Regions from separate parts of the Photobacterium sp. GB-72 genome, predicted to be linked through region 1. Evidence: predicted binding sites of a transcription regulator. Region 1 holds the regulator's gene; each other region holds the start of a gene.

What was found. Region 1 encodes PurR, which represses purine synthesis genes. Its sites were predicted from a motif close to TNANGNAAACGTTTNCNTNA; they were not measured.
Region 2: glyA (serine hydroxymethyltransferase) is a predicted target of PurR. The motif match lies at 3,435-3,454, and genes of this name have one in related genera.
Region 3: C9J40_RS05245 (phosphoribosylaminoimidazolesuccinocarboxamide synthase) is a predicted target of PurR. The motif match lies at 3,241-3,260, and genes of this name have one in related genera.

The regions. Positions count from the first base shown of each region.
Region 1 covers NZ_PYNV01000009.1:74,909-81,260, reverse strand. Annotated here, with positions in the region: gene C9J40_RS11725 (heme ABC transporter ATP-binding protein) at 1-674, shown strand, start outside; gene purR (HTH-type transcriptional repressor PurR) at 1,080-2,084, shown strand; cyclic di-GMP riboswitch class I at 2,283-2,373, shown strand; gene C9J40_RS11715 (TfoX/Sxy family DNA transformation protein) at 2,508-3,098, shown strand; gene C9J40_RS11710 (carboxymuconolactone decarboxylase family protein) at 3,558-4,172, shown strand; gene C9J40_RS11705 (FAD-dependent oxidoreductase) at 4,165-6,312, shown strand; gene C9J40_RS11700 (ABC transporter substrate-binding protein) at 6,351-6,352, shown strand, end outside.
Region 2 covers NZ_PYNV01000001.1:710,094-716,445, reverse strand. Annotated here, with positions in the region: gene purL (phosphoribosylformylglycinamidine synthase) at 1-1,441, shown strand, start outside; gene C9J40_RS03235 (hypothetical protein) at 1,620-2,024, shown strand; gene glnB (nitrogen regulatory protein P-II) at 2,125-2,463, shown strand; gene C9J40_RS03225 (YitT family protein) at 2,522-3,136, opposite strand; gene glyA (serine hydroxymethyltransferase) at 3,530-4,780, shown strand; gene nrdR (transcriptional regulator NrdR) at 4,994-5,443, shown strand; gene ribD (bifunctional diaminohydroxyphosphoribosylaminopyrimidine deaminase/5-amino-6-(5-phosphoribosylamino)uracil reductase RibD) at 5,454-6,352, shown strand, end outside.
Region 3 covers NZ_PYNV01000002.1:449,329-455,680, reverse strand. Annotated here, with positions in the region: gene C9J40_RS05260 (ATP-dependent helicase) at 1-1,229, opposite strand, end outside; gene C9J40_RS05255 (DUF445 domain-containing protein) at 1,474-2,181, shown strand; gene C9J40_RS05250 (metal-dependent hydrolase) at 2,418-3,182, shown strand; gene C9J40_RS05245 (phosphoribosylaminoimidazolesuccinocarboxamide synthase) at 3,381-4,484, shown strand; gene torE (trimethylamine N-oxide reductase system protein TorE) at 4,914-5,090, shown strand; gene torC (pentaheme c-type cytochrome TorC) at 5,133-6,311, shown strand; gene torA (trimethylamine-N-oxide reductase TorA) at 6,335-6,352, shown strand, end outside.

The sequences.
Region 1 (6,352 bases):
GTGCAGGTAAAAGTACCCTGTTAAAAGTATTATGTGGGGAGATTACGCCAAAATCAGGCACGGTTTCTTTCTTTGATCAACCGCTTAATAATTGGGCTCGGGAAGAATTGGCATGTCACTTAGGTGTCCTTCCACAACATAGCGCATTATCGTTTGCCTTTACCGCGAAAGAAGTTGTCGAGCTAGGCGCAATTCCATTGCAGCTCACTTCGCCTGAACTGAAAGATGCAACAGCATCAAGCATGCAATACGTTGATATTAACAATTTAGCTAAACGTCTCTACCCCACCTTATCGGGGGGTGAAAAACAGCGTGTACACCTTGCCCGGGTTTTAACACAACTCAGTAAAGCCGGTGATAAATGTATCTTGATGTTAGATGAACCCACCTCAGCACTCGATCTCGCCCACCAGCACCACACCTTACAAATTGCCCAAAATATGGCTATACAAGGCGCCGCTGTAATTGTGGTATTGCACGATTTAAACCTTGCAGCCCAATACACTGATCGGATGATTTTCCTTAACGAAGGAGAAATAAAAGCCGACGGCACGCCAACACAAGTTCTTACTCCTGAAGTAATAGATACCTTATATGGTTGGCCTGTCAGTGTTCATACTCATCCAAGTGGTGATTTTCCTTATCTTTTATCAGCCAATCATTCTGTTTTTTAACGTTTTATCTATTAATGACTAGATATACACAATAAATTGAAGCTATTAGCATGACAAACATCGAGTTTTTACGGTTAATGATCAATTAATTCAATCAAGTTGAATAGAAAGATTGCACAACGCAAAACACACAGTAAAATGTGATCGCAAGCGATTACATGTGTAATTAGTGTAAAAATAGTTTCTATCTTCTAATGCCGCATTTTACTGCGGCTTTAGTTGTTTATGATCCATGATAATTGCAACACCCTATAATTCGGTATCAAATTGAATAATTAAGTAGCTAATAACTAAAGGATCTTCATCTCTGCGAGTGAACTCGTAAGCCATAGACTACGTAATTAATCAATTTGGTATCAAAAACCTTTGTCAGATCCTAATCTGACCATGATAAGAAGAATAAATATGGCAACCATTAAAGACGTTGCACGTATGGCAGGTGTATCAACTACTACAGTGTCGCACGTGATTAATAAAACACGCTTTGTTGCAGAAGCAACGCAACAAAAAGTTTTGGCTGCAGTAGATGAACTTAACTACGCCCCAAGTGCAGTAGCGCGAAGCTTAAAATGTAATACAACACGTACTATCGGCATGTTAGTCACTAAATCGACTAACCCATTTTTTGCCGAAGTTGTGCATGGTGTTGAAGAATATTGTTATGGTGCAGGCTACACACTGATCTTATGTAACACCGAAGGTAACTTAGAAAAACAACGTGATTACTTACGTATGCTTTCTGAAAAGCGTGTTGATGGCCTATTGGTTATGTGCAGCGATCTGGATCAAATGCTGCTCGATTTACTTGAGCGTAAAAATGATCTTCCTATGGTTATCATGGACTGGGGCCCAGAAAGCCCACATACTGATAATATTCTAGATAACGCTGAAAACGGCGGTTATATTGCGACTAAGCACCTTATTGAAAATGGTCATAAGAAAATTGGCTGTTTATCTGGACAAGTTGATAAGTCTACTTGTCAAGAGCGCCTAAAGGGCTTCCGTAAAGCGATGAAAGAAGCAGATCTCACTGTTAATGATAATTGGCTACTTGACGGTGACTTTGAGTGTGAGTCAGCCGTTGAAGCTGCTCATAAGTTTATCGCAATGGAAGATCGCCCTACTGCTATCTTCTGCTTTAACGACATTATGGCTATGGCTCTGATCAGTACCTTTGAACAGGCAGGTCTGCGTGTTCCTGATGATATCTCAATCATTGGCTACGATAACATTGACCTTGCGCCCTACTTTGCGCCACCGCTAACAACTATCCACCAGCCTAAACGTCGTTTAGGTAAAAAGGCCATCGAAATCTTGCTAGAGCGTGTGAAAGACAAGAATCATGAGCGTCAAACCTTTGAAATGACGCCTAAACTTGTTGAGAGAAAATCGGTTAAAGATCTCAACTAATAAAATTTATCTTTCTATGTTAAGGAAAAGCCGATAAGTTAACCTTGTTGGCTTTTTTTTTACTTATAAAAAACAATCATGAGTATTTATAATTATAAAGCTTATTAAAATAAGCTAAGAACAAATACCTGAACCAATATCACATTTTTGAGAGCTTAGATTTAATATTAAAAGTATTATTTAATATAACTTTATATAGTCACGAACTGGCAAATTAATTGAAAGATTAAGACGCAAAACCACCGGCCTAAAAATTATGTTAATAATTCAAGGTAGCGGGGTTACCGAAGGATTATTATTGAACCGACAATATTATGACACAAACTTAACAATATATTGACAGTATCAATGTGTAGATTAATTAATCTATTTCCTCGCTCTTAATGTTTAGGTGACACTCATATTTTTTCACCGAGTAGAAGCATGGATAAACCAATATTAAAAGATTCATTAAAATTATTTGACCATTTTGGTTCAATAAAATCACGGTCGATGTTTGGCGGTTTTGGCATTTTTTCTGGTGATACAATGTTTGCATTAGTTGTGAACGATAAACTTCACTTACGTGCAAATGCTGAAACTGAAAAGGAATTCAAACAAGCTGGCTTGGAACCCTATGTTTATAAAAAACGTGGCTTCCCTGTTGTAACCAAGCACTATGCAATACCCGACCAATGGTGGGATGAACCCACAAAGATTGTAGCTCAAGGTAGGTATTCACTGGATGCAGCAGAAAAAGACAAGCAAGAAAAGGAGAGTTGCGTACCTGACCGAATTAAAGATTTACCTAATCTACGATTATCAAATGAAAGAATGCTTAAAAAAGCAGGCATAAACACTATTGAACAACTTCTAGCAGTGGGCTCTCTTGGCGCATATAAAGCACTTCAAGAATCACAAACAAGTCCATTGAGTATTGAATTGCTTTGGGCATTGGAAGGCGCAATTAGCGGTCAACATTGGTCAGTTATTCCTGAGCAACGTCGAAATGAACTATTATCTGCCTTATCTTAAAAATATAAGTTGTCTTAAATATAAAATACTTAGGAATAAAAGAGCCCCCATTCTTTTATTTCTAAGTATACCTTTCAAAAATAATTTCCGTATTATCCTTATCTTCCTTTATAAAATTCAATATTTATTTGGTTTAATTGCATAATAACAAACTTTTGCCATTAAATTAATTCCCTCCGTTTTGCACTCCTTGATTTATATAAATGATAATTATCTTTATTTATATTCCATGCCTAATTATTTGCTAATACGACCAATAACCCATCTTCTCACTAATAAATAACGCGGCGCTTTAAACTGTCTTATCTCCTGCTGATTTTTTCACCAACCAATTGAAGAAAAAGAAATATTTATCATTAAATGAAATACAATGTCTGTTGTTAAGGTCTACATGTTTACAACTGCTACTGAGTAAGATCGTATAAAACCCTACTTTTAGGGTGTTTTTTAAGGAATCACATGCGCATTTCGATCAAAAAAATTGACTCTTTATGGGTAAAGCCTTTGCTATGGCTTCAAGCTCGCCACTATGGTCAAGTATTAAACCCTGCAAAGCTATGGGGACGTAAACCTGTCTTATTTTGGTTAGTCGCAGGTTTTTTTGGTTTTCTCGACCGTAAGAAGTCACCGATTCAAGATGTCATGCGATCTTTGGTCTGTGTGCGTGTTTCACAATTAAACGATTGTGCCTTTTGTGTTGATGCCAATGGTATGAAGCTCGCCGAACGTTGTGATTCAGAAGATAAAATTAAAGCACTCGCCAACTGGCAACACTCTACGCTGTTTACAGATCAAGAACGCGCTGTGTTGGTCTACACTGAAGCGATGACAATAACAGGCAAACGAGTGACAGATGAAATGCTTGTCGCGCTACAAGAATGGTATAGCAGTGATGATATTATTGAACTCACTGCTTTAGTTAGCTTTCAGAACTTGTCGGCGAAATTTAACACTGCGCTCGATGTGCCAGCACAAGGCTTTTGTTCTCTTCCTATTACGCCTAACGATATTGCTCAAGATAACGTGCAAGCATCAGATAAAAACATAACGAAAAAGGATCAGGCAAATGAATAAGAAAAAAACGCTATTGCTGCTGGTCATTGTCAGCCTTATTGCGTTATGGCTACATTTTGATCTAGGCCAATACCTTACCCTTGAGTTCATCAAGCAAGAGCAATTAGCCCTACAAGCAAAGATTGAAAGTCAACTTTTCACTGCTTACTTGTTTTTCTTTGTACTCTATATTGCCGTGACAGCCCTTTCCTTACCCGGCGCTGCAATTTTAACGTTGCTTGGAGCGGCATTATTTGGTTTTTGGCCTAGCCTTATTATTATTTCTTTTGCCAGCACAATAGGTGCAACATTGGCTTTTCTATCAAGCCGCTATATTTTGCAAGACTGGGTACAACAGCGGTTTGGACAACGCCTCGCGACCATTAATCAAGGGATTGAAAACGAAGGCGCATTTTATCTATTAACGCTGCGTTTAATCCCTGTAGTGCCGTTTTTTCTGATCAACTTACTAATGGGTTTAACCCCGATTAAAACTCGTACCTTCTTCTTTGTCAGTCAGCTTGGCATGCTGGCTGGAACTGCTATTTATGTGAATGCCGGTACTCAACTGAGTAACATTAATAGTTTGAGCGAAATCATCTCATTTCCTGTATTGATATCTCTTGTATTACTCGGGATCTTCCCACTGCTCGCAAAAACAATTATTAATTACATCAAAAGCCAAAAGGTTTATAGCGGTTGGCAAAAACCTACAGTATTTGATCAAAACCTAGTGGTAATTGGTGCGGGTGCTGGCGGTTTAGTCAGCTCCTATATCGCGGCAGCCGTAAAAGCGGAAGTCACATTAATTGAGCGTCATAAAATGGGCGGCGATTGCTTAAACACAGGTTGTGTGCCATCTAAAGCCTTAATCCGTGTCGCTCATAGCGCTTATGAGCTGCAACAAGCAAAACAATTTGGTATTGAAGCTAAAATTGAAAAAATCGACTTTAAAGCCGTTATGACTCGTGTTCACAAGGTTATCAAAGATATCGAACCGCATGATTCTATTGAACGTTACAGCAAGCTTGGTGTGAATTGTGTCCAAGGTGACGCGACGATTTTGTCGCCTTGGGAAGTAGAAGTTAACGGCAAAGTGATCACCACACGTAACATTATTATCGCAACAGGGGCTTCCCCATTGTTGCCCAATATTTCAGGCTTAAACACAGTCAATCCATTAACGTCCGATAACCTATGGCAACTAGATACTTTACCTGAAAAATTATTGATTTTGGGTGGTGGTCCTATTGGTTGTGAATTAGCTCAAGCGTTTCATCGTCTTGGCGCATCTGTCATCTTAGTTGAAATGGCAGATCAGCTACTTAATCGTGAAGATAAAGATGCAGCCGATTTAATCTATCAAAAGCTAACTCATGAAGGCGTTAGAGTTCTTCTTAAGCACAAAGCCGCTAGTTTTGTAGAGAAAGGGGCGGCGCAATATCACCTCGTTAAGCTTGATGATCTTTCGGCAGAGCAAACGATCGACGTTGAATTTGATCAGGTTATTGTGGCGTTAGGTCGTGTTGCTAATACCAAAGGTTTTGGTTTAGAGCAGCTAAAATTAGCAACTAACCCACAAGGGACTATCAAAGTTAACCACTACCTACAAACGCAATATCCTAATATATACGCTGTGGGTGATGTGGCAGGCCCTTTCCAATTAACTCATGCAGCCGCGCATCAAGCATGGTATGCCTCAGTAAATAGCTTGTTTGGTACATTCAAAAAGTTTAAAGCTGATTACTCGGTATTACCTGCCGTTACCTATACTGCACCAGAGTTAGCTCGAGTTGGTCTCAATGAAAAAGAAGCTATTTCACAAAATATCGATTATCAAACATATACTTACCCTATATCCGATTTAGATCGTGCGATTGCCGACAATGCTGCCGAAGGTTTCGTTAAAGTTCTAACCCCGCCCAATAGCGATAAGATTTTAGGGGTCACAATTGTCGGCCATCATGGCGGCGAACTACTGGCGGAATTTACCTTAGCAATGCGCTACAAACTGGGACTGAATAAGATTTTATCGACGATTCACCCTTACCCCACCATGAGTGAAGCCACTAAATATACGGCTGGTGTATGGAAACAGGCCAATGCCCCACAAAAGTTATTGGCAATGGTTAAACGTTATCATCAATGGATGCGTAAATAGGTCATTCGGTACAAGGAATTAAAAAGGACGAAACTCTGAT
Region 2 (6,352 bases), on a different contig from region 1:
AAGCCTGTTATTAGTCGATTTAGGTTGTGGTAAAAACCGCCTAGGTGCAACAGCACTGGCGCAGGTTTACAAGCAATTGGGTGATAAGCCTGCTGATGTAGATAGTCCTGAATTACTGAAAGGCTTCTTCTATGCAATGCAATCGTTAGTACGTGATGAAAAACTACTCGCTTACCACGACCGTGGTGATGGTGGTTTATACGTCACGCTAGCGGAAATGGCATTTGCAGGCCACACGGGTATTGAAGTTGATATTAATACTGGCAGTGAAGATGCAGTTGATGATGTATTAGCCTCGCTATTTAACGAAGAGTTAGGTGCCGTTATTCAAGTACGTACTGATGATCTTGATTTTGTTCAGTCGGTACTTGCAGCAAACGGTCTTGAAGCATGCAGCCATATTTTAGGTACTGTGGTTGAAGAAGATGTTGTTCGTATTTGGAATGGCAATGACTTAGTGCTAGAGCAAAACCGTACCGAACTTCGTGCCGTATGGGCTGAAACTACTTACCAAATGCAAGCGATGCGTGATAACCCAGCTGGCGCATTGCAAGAATTTGAAGCCAAGAAAGATACCCAAGATCCTGGTTTAAATGTGAAGCTGACGTTTGATATTAATGATGATGTAGCGGCTCCATTTATTGCCCCTGCGATTAATCTTGGCGCTAAACCGCAAATGGCGATTTTACGTGAGCAAGGGGTTAACTCTCACGTTGAAATGGCGGCAGCCTTTGATCGTGCAGGCTTTGATGCGAAAGATGTTCATATGAGTGACATTTTAGCGGGTAACGTGAAACTTGATGGTTTCAACGGCTTAGTTGCTTGTGGTGGTTTCTCTTACGGTGATGTATTAGGTGCGGGTGAAGGTTGGGCGAAGTCAGTATTGTTTAACAATATTGCGCGTGATCAATTTGAAGCTTTCTTTAACCGTAATGATACGTTGGCATTAGGTGTTTGTAACGGTTGTCAGATGATGTCTAACCTTCGCGACTTAATTCCAGGTGCTGATTTATGGCCGCGTTTTGTACGCAATGAATCTGAGCGTTTTGAAGCTCGTTTTAGCTTGGTTGAAGTACAACAAAGCCCATCATTATTCTTTAACGAAATGGCAGGCTCTCACATGCCAATTGCGGTATCTCATGGTGAAGGTCGTGTTGAAGTGCGTAATGCTGATCATCTTGCTGCATTAGAGCAAGCCGATATTGTTGCACTACGATATATTGATAACTACGGTAAGCTAACAGAACAGTACCCTGCGAACCCTAATGGTTCACCAAACGGTATTACCAGTGTGACGACAACAGATGGCCGTGTAACCATCATGATGCCGCACCCTGAGCGTGTGTTTAGAACCGTTGCAAACTCATGGCACCCAGATGACTGGAGTGAAAATAGCCCATGGATGCGTATGTTTAGAAATGCGCGTGTTAATTTAGGTTAATAAAGAACAGCGTTGAAGAATCAAAAAACCGCCAGAAATGGCGGTTTTTTATTCTTCTTGTATAAAAATCACTTTTTCAACCCTTTAATTGATAATAATCACATTAAAAATTGAAAATAGACGGTTATAATTGGGGAATAAGATGTAATGGAATTTTTATTGCGATAAAGGATTATATATGGGAGAAGGTATTCCCAGAGTTTTACGTTTATGTATTGCATCCCAAATACTGGCAGTGCTGGTTGCGCTAAGCATTTTTCGTCAATTCGACCGATTTGACCAATTTTTTACTACCTCTCAAATAGTTATAGTGCCAAATATTATCGTTTTACTGGTCTTATTTTCTGGCGTGTTGGCAATTATTGGTTTACTAAAAGGTCAAAAATGGGGATTTCTTCCTCTGTATTTCTACATACCTGCTGCAACGATGTTTCTTAATATCAGTATTATTCCGATACTCCCCGAACTTGTCCCTAGTGTTTATCGCAATCAGGTGATCTTAGGGCTAAATAGTGTAGTTTTAGTGTATTCAGTTTTTTTATTATTGCGTAGGATGGATCGAAACTTACTGCATGAAGTTTAAATAAATTTAAATTTGTCTGTAGGATCTGCGATAATGAGAGCAATTAAATCAATTGCTTGTAAGTAAAAATATTACTTCTGCTCAGTAAAGGATGATGAGAATGAAAAAAATTGAAGCGATAATTAAGCCATTTAAGCTTGATGACGTTCGTGAGGCATTAGCGGAAGTAGGTATTACTGGCATGACGGTGTCTGAAGTGAAAGGGTTTGGACGTCAGAAAGGCCATACCGAATTATACCGTGGCGCAGAATACATGGTCGATTTTTTACCTAAAGTGAAAATTGAAATTGTTGTCACTGATGAAGTAGCAGAGCAATGCATTGATACGATTGTTGAAACGGCACAAACAGGTAAGATTGGTGATGGTAAAATCTTCATGTTTGATATTGAACGTGTAGTGCGTATTCGTACCGGAGAAGAAGACGAAGACGCGATTTAAGTTGTATAAGAATACAAAAAAGGGGCATTACATTGACTGTAATGCTCCTTTTTTATTGCTAATTCACATCAGGGACCACAGGGTTATATCGGCCTGGTTTGTAGTTCATTGCAAGGACAATATTTAGGGTAATTGCACCAAGAATTGAAAGCAATAAAGTGGTTGGGGTAACAAAGAAAAAGGATGCAACCAAGATACAGATATCTATCGACATTTGGATTTTTCCTGCTGAAATACCAAATTTATCTTGAAGGAATAAAACCAGAACATTAAATCCACCAAGACTGGTGTGATGACGGAATAATATCAGCATACCAAGCCCCATCAATAAGCCACCAATCACTGCGCAGTAAATTGGATTAAGCCAACTGATAGCTAATACATGGTGAAGGTTATCCACCATAATAGAGACCAATGCACCAGATAAGACGCTGCTAATAGCAAAAGATTTGCCCATTCTAAACCATGCCATTAAATAAAACGGACAGTTCATTAAAAAATACAGCTTACCAAAAGAGATATCGACAAAATGGGTGAGTAGTAACGCGAGTCCTGTCGTGCCTCCCGTTAATAACTGGCTTTGCTGTAGAAAAAATATGCCCTGAGCAACAATAAATGTCCCCGTTAAAATAGCGATCATATTTTCATGAACAGGATGTTTAATACGACTCAATGGAACAACTCCTTGTAAATAATAAAGCCATAGTAAGAGGGAATAAGAATTTATAAAAGTTTACGTGTGAAAAGCACTTTTTAGCGTTGTAATTTATTTTTTACACTGTTGTAAATAATTTTATTGTTAAAATACTTGCCATCTATATTTGATTTAAAATCGAGCCATGAATCGTATATCAAGATGAAAATTATTCATGCTCTATTGAAAATAAACCGAGTTAATCATTAAGAAAAAGAACAATTAGGACTACCTGATTTAGATCAATTTATGTAAGATAGACGATAATTAACAAGCAAGACGAAAACGTTTGCGTCCACGTGGCGCCTAGCATTGCGATTTTTCAGTTTTTGCTCAAAATGGTATTTAACTTAGCTGAGTTAGGAGATACAGATGCTAAAGCGCGATATGAATATTGCTGATTATGATGCGGAACTATTTGCAGCCATTCAGGAAGAAACAGCTCGTCAGGAAGAACACATCGAGTTGATTGCTTCTGAAAACTACACAAGCCCACGTGTAATGGAAGCGCAAGGCTCTCAGCTAACAAACAAATATGCTGAAGGTTACCCAGGCAAGCGCTATTACGGTGGTTGTGAGTTTGTTGATAAAGCCGAGCAACTGGCTATCGACCGTGCTTGTCAGCTATTTGGTGCAGAATACGCGAACGTTCAGCCTCACTCAGGCTCACAAGCGAACAATGCTGTTTACATGGCACTTCTGAATGCTGGCGATACCGTACTAGGTATGAGTCTTGCTCACGGCGGTCACTTAACTCACGGTTCACCAGTAAACTTCTCTGGTAAGCTTTACAACGTGATCCCATACGGTATCGATGAAAGCGGTCAAATTGATTACGCTGAAGTTGAAGCGTTAGCGCTTGAGCATAAACCAAAGATGATCATCGGTGGTTTTTCAGCTTACTCTCAAATTGTTGATTGGAAACGCATGCGTGAAATCGCAGACAAAGTTGGCGCGTACTTCTTTGTGGATATGGCGCACGTAGCGGGTCTGATTGCGGCGGGTGTTTATCCTAACCCAGTTCCACATGCACATGTTGTTACAACAACAACGCACAAAACACTAGCAGGTCCTCGTGGTGGTCTTATCCTTTCTAATGAAGGTGAAGATCTTTATAAGAAGCTGAACTCTGCAGTATTCCCTGGTGGTCAAGGTGGCCCTCTAATGCATGTTATTGCGGCAAAAGCAGTCGCATTTAAAGAAGCAATGGAGCCAGAATTTAAAGACTACCAAGCACGTGTTGTTGAAAACGCAAAAGTAATGGTAGGTGAATTCCTAGAGCGCGGTTACAAGATTGTTTCTGGTAGCACTGAAAACCACTTATTCCTTGTTGATTTGATCGATAAAGGTATCACTGGTAAAGAAGCCGATGCAGCACTAGGTGCCGCTAACATCACAGTTAACAAAAACAGTGTACCAAATGACCCACGTAGCCCATTTGTAACATCAGGGATCCGTGTTGGCACACCGTCTATTACTCGTCGTGGCTTTACTGCTGATGATGCGCGTCAACTTGCAGGTTGGATGTGTGATGTTTTAGACAATGTTGATAACGAAGAAGTTATTGCAGAAACAAAAGCAAAAGTTTTAGATATTTGTAAGCGTCTACCTGTTTACGCTTAATCTACTTAGATGCATTAAGTAACATAACTGTCGAGTTATGATGATAAAGGCTTACCACTAGGTAAGCCTTTTTTATATTTTGCGCTTTTTCGGAGTGAACAATAAACCGACTATTCGTGGCTTTTTAATCAAAATGAGTAGAAAAACAGGGTGAATATTCTCATTAACGGTTTTAAATGAGTTACACTGAAGCGATTAAATGTAGGAGGCTAAATGCATTGTCCTTTTTGCGGTGCGAATGACACCAAAGTAATCGATTCACGATTGGTTGCGGATGGCCACCAAGTGCGCCGACGCCGCCAATGTTTAGCTTGTAATGAACGTTATACGACCTTTGAAACGGCCGAATTGGTAATGCCTCGTGTGGTGAAAACCAATGGCAATCGTGATCCGTTTAATGAAGAAAAACTTCGAGGTGGTATTCAACGCGCATTAGAAAAACGTCCTGTGAGTACGGATGACATCGAGCGTGCGATTAATAATATTAAAACTCGTTTACGCGCAACTGGAGAGCGAGAAGTGCCTTCAGAGATGATCGGCAACTTAGTGATGGAAGCATTAAAAGAGCTCGATAAAGTCGCCTATATTCGCTTTGCATCGGTTTACCGTAGTTTTGAAGATATTCGTGAGTTTGGTGAAGAAATAGCCAAACTAGAACGTTAAGCTGAGTGTAATGTTTACTAACCTTGATACACGATTAATGCTACGCGCTATTCAGTTAGCTAAACGTGGTTGTTTTACAACAGCGCCAAACCCGAAGGTGGGTTGTGTTATTGCTAATCGCGATGAAATCCTTGGTGAAGGTTTTCATTTTCGCGCGGGAGAATCCCATGCGGAGGTGTTTGCATTAAAACAAGCAGGTGCGCGCGCGAAAGGTGCAACAGCCTATGTCACTTTAGAGCCCTGCTCTCATTACGGACGCACACCACCTTGCGCTGAAGCATTAATTAAATCAGGCGTAAGTAGAGTTATTTGTGCCATGGTTGATCCTAACCCGTTAGTGGCTGGACGTGGCGTTGAAATGTTGCAAAAAGCGGGGGTAGATGTGCAAGTAGGGCTTCTTAAAGAAGAGGCTCAAGCCATTAATAAAGCGTTCATTAAACAAATGACAACCAAGATGCCGTATGTTGAATTAAAACTGGCATCAAGTCTTGACGGTAAAACAGCGTTAGCGAACGGTGAAAGTAAATGGATCACTGGGCCTTATGCTCGTGCTGATGTTCAACGTCATCGTGCGCAAGCTGGTGCAATATTATCAACCAGTGCCACTGTTATCGCTGATGATCCATCACTGAATGTGCGTTGGAGTGAGTTGGGTACACAGATTCAAGATGAATATCCACAAGCAGATGTTCGTCAACCTATTCGCGTTATTATTGACAGCCAAAACCGATTAACCCCGGCATATCAGTTATTTCACCTTCCGGGAGAAACGATTTTGGCACGCGCAGAAATGGGGAATGAAGATTGGCCTGACTCCGTGTCTCAGTGGATAATTCCTACCCGAGAAAATAGCCAACAACTCGATCTCACATTACTCATGCGTAAGTTAGCAGAAAATGGCATAAACCA
Region 3 (6,352 bases), on a different contig from region 1:
TCATATGGTTGAAACTGATTGTAGCGCCCAGTGGCAAATCGCATCACATCAAGCAATAATTTCACTTCTCGACTATTTGATAACACCGAGCCAACAGGCATATAAAAAGGAATATTTTTAGTTAAAAACGCTAATTCAAACAACATAGTTTGTGACCAACGACGAACTAAAATCGCAACATCAGAAGGTGTTCCACCTTGTTCGATATATTCAGCAATAGATTGTGCGATCTCGCCGACTTGGCGCGCAGTTCCTATCACTTCAACGGGGGTATCAGCAACTGACTGATGAGAGATCGTTTGAAAATCGTGGAAACGTTGCTTGTTATTGGCAATCAAGTGACTCGCAGCTAACGCTAAGCTGTGGCCAAAACGAAATGTATGTGACAGGCTATAGGTGGTTGCAGGCGTAAAATCTTGTTCAAAGTTCAGCATAAATTGGGGAGCGCTGCCACGCCATTTATAAATACACTGATCGACATCACCGACAGCCACTAATTGCGCTTGCTCCCCGAGTAACAGTTTTAACAATCGATATTGCGCGGTATTTATATCCTGAAATTCATCAACAACCATAAATTGGATTTGTTGATGATAATAAGCACGTAACGCCTCATTATCAGTCAGTAAATTAACCGTTTCTACCAACCAATCATCGAAGAATAACTGTTTACGCTCTTTACGAATAGTTTCAAAATTCCAATACGCTTCAATGATAAAATGGTATTCATCACTAATATCAGACAGCTCAAACACTTCCTTTGGCGGTAACATATGCGCTTTTACCAAGCCAATAAAACTCATCAATAATTCAATGGTGCGCGGATCTTTGAATGTTTGTTGCTTTTGATACGACTTCTCTTGCGCTGCCATTTGACGCAAAATTTGTTTCGCAATGATTTTATCACTTTCACCATTATTGAAATCAATTTGATAACCCGTCTCAGCTAAATAGCCTGATTGACGTAATAATTGATAACAAAAACTGTGAAATGTATGCACGGGAACATTCACCCCATGACTATTTCGCTCTAATTTAGCTTTAAAATCGGTGCGAATATCACGGTTAAACATCAACACCAACATATTTTGTGGTGCAATTGTCGCTAATTTTTTCTCAACTAGCCCTACCAAAGTGGTGGTTTTACCCGTCCCCGCTCCTGCAACACATAATGCATTACCAGATAGGTGATTAATAAAAGCCGTTTGTTCAGCTGTAAAGCTTGTCATGACAACACCACGTGATGATAGATAAGTGAATGCGCGAGTATAACAATTCCTTAATTAGGTTTACATTCATTGCTGGTGATATATACAGCAGTTGAGCATAACATATACCTAACGATTACCTATCAATCTGCTAATTGTGGCATTGCGCATAGTCTGTTGTTAAAATCTGTCCACAATAAGCCATAAAGACTTGGCTCACCTCTTTTAAAATTAGCTGTGTACTCCACACCGAGAATAACCCCGTATGAATAAAAGCTTACTCACCAACCTTATTTCACTTATCTTGCTAGCTATTGGTTACCTTACTAATCAGCAAGTTATCCTTTATTGTGGCTTATTCGCATTTTCTGGCGCATTAACAAACTGGCTTGCTATTCATATGCTATTTGAAAAGGTGCCCGGACTCTACGGCTCAGGTGTTATTCCTGCTCGTTTTGAAGAATTTAAAACAGCCATTAAAAATCTCATGATGGAGCAATTCTTTACTCAAGAAAACATTAGCCGCTTTCTTAATAAAGAAATGACAAGCTCAACCAATTTAAACTTGCAGCCTGTGATCCAAAAAATTGATTTTGCGCCAGCTTACGATTCGTTACTTGATGTGATCATGAATTCACAATTTGGTGGCATGCTAACCATGATGGGTGGCGTAGAAGCACTCCAACCACTACGCGAACCTTTCATTGAAAAAATGCAGGATTCTGTTAACGAAATTAGCCAACAAGATGACTTTAAAGCAGCACTTAAAGATCAACTAGCTAAGCCTGAATCACTCAATGATATCGAAGAGACGATTGAAGAAATTATCGATCAGCGCCTGAATGAATTAACCCCAAAAATGGTCAAAGAAATGGTGCAAAAGATGATCAGTGAACACTTAGGCTGGTTAGTCGTTTGGGGCGGTGTCTTTGGTGGTGTGATCGGCATTATCTCAGCATTTATCGCTGCATAACTTTTTCTCTCCCTGTGAATTAGCGCCTTAGTTAAGTTACTCCAACTTTACTAAGGCTTTTTTATCTCTTTTTCTCCCCATCAACGCTCTAACACACTTAACAGATAAATACTCCGTTTCGTTGTTTATTTATCCGAACAAACATAAAGTACATGCTAGAATTGTGATATTGGTTGAAATTTATGACCATATAATGATAAACACAACTGTATATAAACCCAGTTGGAACTTTCTTCTTGGCAAACTTTTCTACTCACTTTAGTGTTGCAGCCGTTGCTAGTGGTTTAACGGCCACCGCCTTCTTATCGGCTGATCATATTTCGCCTTCGGCGGCAATTTGGATGACATTTCTTGGCACTATTGGTGGCCTATTACCTGACATAGATTCAGATCATTCAACATCGATGAAAGCCTTGTTTAATATCTTGGCTGGTTTTTGCTGCTTCATTTTAATTAGTCATATTTATACTCAAGTGACGATGCTTGAGTTACTACTCTATAGCGCAGCACTGTTTATTACTATCCGCTATATGGGAAAAGCGGTTTTTGAACGCCGTACTGTCCACCGTGGTTGCTGCCATTCAATTGCGTTTGTTCTGCTCATTGCCCTATGTTGCGTTCATGTAAGCTCTATCATTGGACATACCGCCGAAACCAGCTGGCTAGCAGGTAGCTTTGTTCTTTTTGGTGGTTTTGTTCACTTGTTGTTAGATGAAATTTATAGTGTTGATCTTTCCAACCAACGTCTAAAAAAGTCATTTGGAACAGCATTAAAACCCTTTTCCGTTAGGAACCCTCTCATTAGCTTGGCGCAAATAGTGGCAATTGTTTTACTTTTTGCGACCGCACCGTCTTATCATAAGACATTGCATATTTTAACCAATTGGCATCACTTTCGGTTTAGTCCCGTATGGCTAAACTGGACTGATATTCAAGTATGGGTAACCCACTTCATCCATCAAACACCACAAAAATTAAGCAGTATCCACCAGCTATTTTAAACATAGCCAAGGCGATAAACATTCCAATGTCTATCGCCTTTTTTGTTTTAATCAAACCAAAGGCAAACGTTTGCTATTTTACTGGCAGTGACTTACTTAACCTTGTATTATGCGATTACGATGATTGATAACGATGTGATTTTATTCATGTCATTATCCTTCTGCATTTCTGCGTAATCTTTGAATAGGACTTTCACGATGAGCCTTGCCGATCAAGTTTTAGCTGTTAATGATGATCTCCCTATCCGTACTGATAAACCCGTTCATAGCGGTAAGGTACGCTCTGTTTACTGGCTTACAGAAGCTGACAGTCAACGTTTGATTAAAGAAAAAGGCTATAACGTTCAACCCGACGCACCGCTCGCTATTATGGTGATCAGCGACCGTATTTCTGCTTTTGATTGTATCTGGCACGGTGAAGGAGGGCTTAAAGGAGTCCCAGGGAAAGGTGCTGCGTTAAATGCGATATCTAATCACTGGTTTCAATTATTTAAAGATAATGGATTAGCGGATAGCCATATCCTTGATATCCCCCACCCTTTTGTTTGGATTGTACAAAAAGCAAAACCTGTGATGGTTGAAGCTATTTGTCGCCAATACATTACAGGTTCAATGTGGCGTGCATACAGCAAAGGTGAACGTCATTTCTGCGGTATAGAATTACCAGAAGGGCTAGAAAAAGATCAAAAGCTCCCTGAACTACTCATGACACCATCAACCAAAGGGATTCTAAAAGGCATTCCGAATGTTCCTGAAGCAGATGATGTCAATGTCACTCGTGATGATCTCGTCAATAATTTCGCTGCATTCAACTTCCGCAATACTGATGACATTACCCAGTATGAAAAGTTATTGGCAGAAGGATTTAATGTTATCAGTAATGCACTCGCAAATATTGATCAAATCTTTGTTGATACCAAATTTGAGTTTGGCTATGTAACAGATGCTAGTGGTAACGAAAAACTGATTTATATGGATGAGGTGGGAACACCCGATTCTTCTCGTATCTGGGATGGCGCAGCTTACCGCGACGGTCAAATCGTCGAAAACTCAAAAGAAGATTTTCGCCAAGTACTACTTAACACTTTTCCAGAGCCCGATATTTTATTAAATAAAGATCGCATGGAAGAACGCTTTGCTCTTGCTCGTGACAACGAGTTACCACAAGAAGTACTCATGCAAATATCGCGTGTTTATACGGGTATTGCCGAAAAAATCACCGGAAAAAAGATCACATTAAGCAAAAACCCTAAAGCTGAAATTATTAATATTTTACGTAATCACTATCAGCTTATTGATTAAAGCTTAAGCGCTGTAATTATCAATAAAAAAATAGGCATTCATATAATGCCTATTTTTTCATCAGTAATGTTATTCATGCTATTCATATTTTAAGCAGCAATTAATTGCTATAACACAATTACACCTACACATTCAAATAACGATTAATACAACTTTACTTTTATTTTATTACAATCAAACAACCAATAATACAATCGCGAATAATCCCCCCTCCTTCAAATTAAAACATACTGTCATAAACTTTAACTTTTCTACTTATTATGTCTTTTATTATTACAGTATAGGGTCAAAATCAAAAAACACTGTAAAACATAGGGTTAACTCTAAAGTATTAATTGAACTGCATGTAGTGGTTAATTTATGATCGCAATATAAATAGATTTAATAAAAATATTTATAACTACTCATTTTTACAAATTAGGAGGTTGTATGAGCAGTGCGACTGATCAAGAAACCAAGCAAACTCGTAGCCGAGAATGGAAGATGTTCATTTTTATCGTCGTCTTTTTATTTCCAATTCTCAGCGTCATTTTTGTCGGGGGCTACGGCTTTACCGTTTGGATGCTTCAACTCTTCGTATTTGGTCCACCAGGACATGGCGGTTAATCCCTAATTAATCACCGTTAGCATCATATAAGAGAATCTATAATGAAATCATTTTTGCTTAAAGCTTGGCAGACCCTATCACGTCCAAGCGTTCATATTAGCCTAGGTGTACTAACCCTTGGTGGCTTTATTGCTGGCGTTATTTTCTGGGGTGGTTTTAATACTGCACTAGAAGCAACCAATACCGAAGAGTTCTGTGTTAGTTGCCACGCTGACAACGTTGCACCTGAATACGCCAACACTATTCATGACAAAAACCGTTCTGGTGTTCGTGCAACTTGTCCTGACTGTCACGTTCCACACGACTGGACAGATAAAATCGCGCGTAAAATTCAAGCAAGTAAAGAAGTCTTCGCCCACGTAGCTGGCTTCATTGATACTCCTGAAAAATTTGAAGACCGCCGCATTGTACTGGCTCAACATGAGTGGGAACGCTTTAAAGCGAATGGCTCTCAAGAATGTCGAGACTGTCATGACTATAAAGGAATGGACTTCACCAAGATGTCTCCTGTTGCTCGCGTTCAAATGAAGAATGCAGCAGAGCGTGATCAAAGCTGTGTCGACTGTCACAAAGGTATTGCTCACCACTTACCGAAAGATATGGATACCAGTGGTGGCATGATATCTGAGTTAGTACAGCTATCTCACGATACTAAGTACAACAAAGGCGAAGAAGTATATAGCGTGCGTTTCCTTCCTGTTTATGAAGATAAAGACATGAAGGTAGAAGCTGGCCTATTAAACCCTGCTTCAGGCGTAAAAGTGATCGATGAAACTGACAATGCAGTTGAAGTTGAAATTGCAGGTTGGCGTAAAGACAAGGGCTATGGCCGAGTGATTCAAGAAGACTTCGGTATGAATATTCCTGTTGCATCGCTCCTAAAAGAATCTGCACAAAACGACAATGTTGTTGATAAATATGAAGAGAAAGTTGACGACCTAACAGGTCTTCCTTGGCAACGTGTAACAGCAAAAGTCTGGATGCCAAAAGACTCGCTTGTTAATGACATCACGCCAGTTTGGGAAAAAGCGAAATCAGCTTACACCACTAACTGTTCAGTTTGTCACACTCAACCTGCTGAAAGCCACTTCGATGCCAATACTTGGCCTGGAATGTTCAACGGTATGTTAGCGTTCGTTAACTTTGACCGTGATAGTGAAGCCGTGGTGCGTAAATACCTTCAGAAACACTCTTCTGATTTTTCTGACGCACAACACTAAGTATTGATGGAGTTAAAATAAATATGTCTGTATCAAGAAGA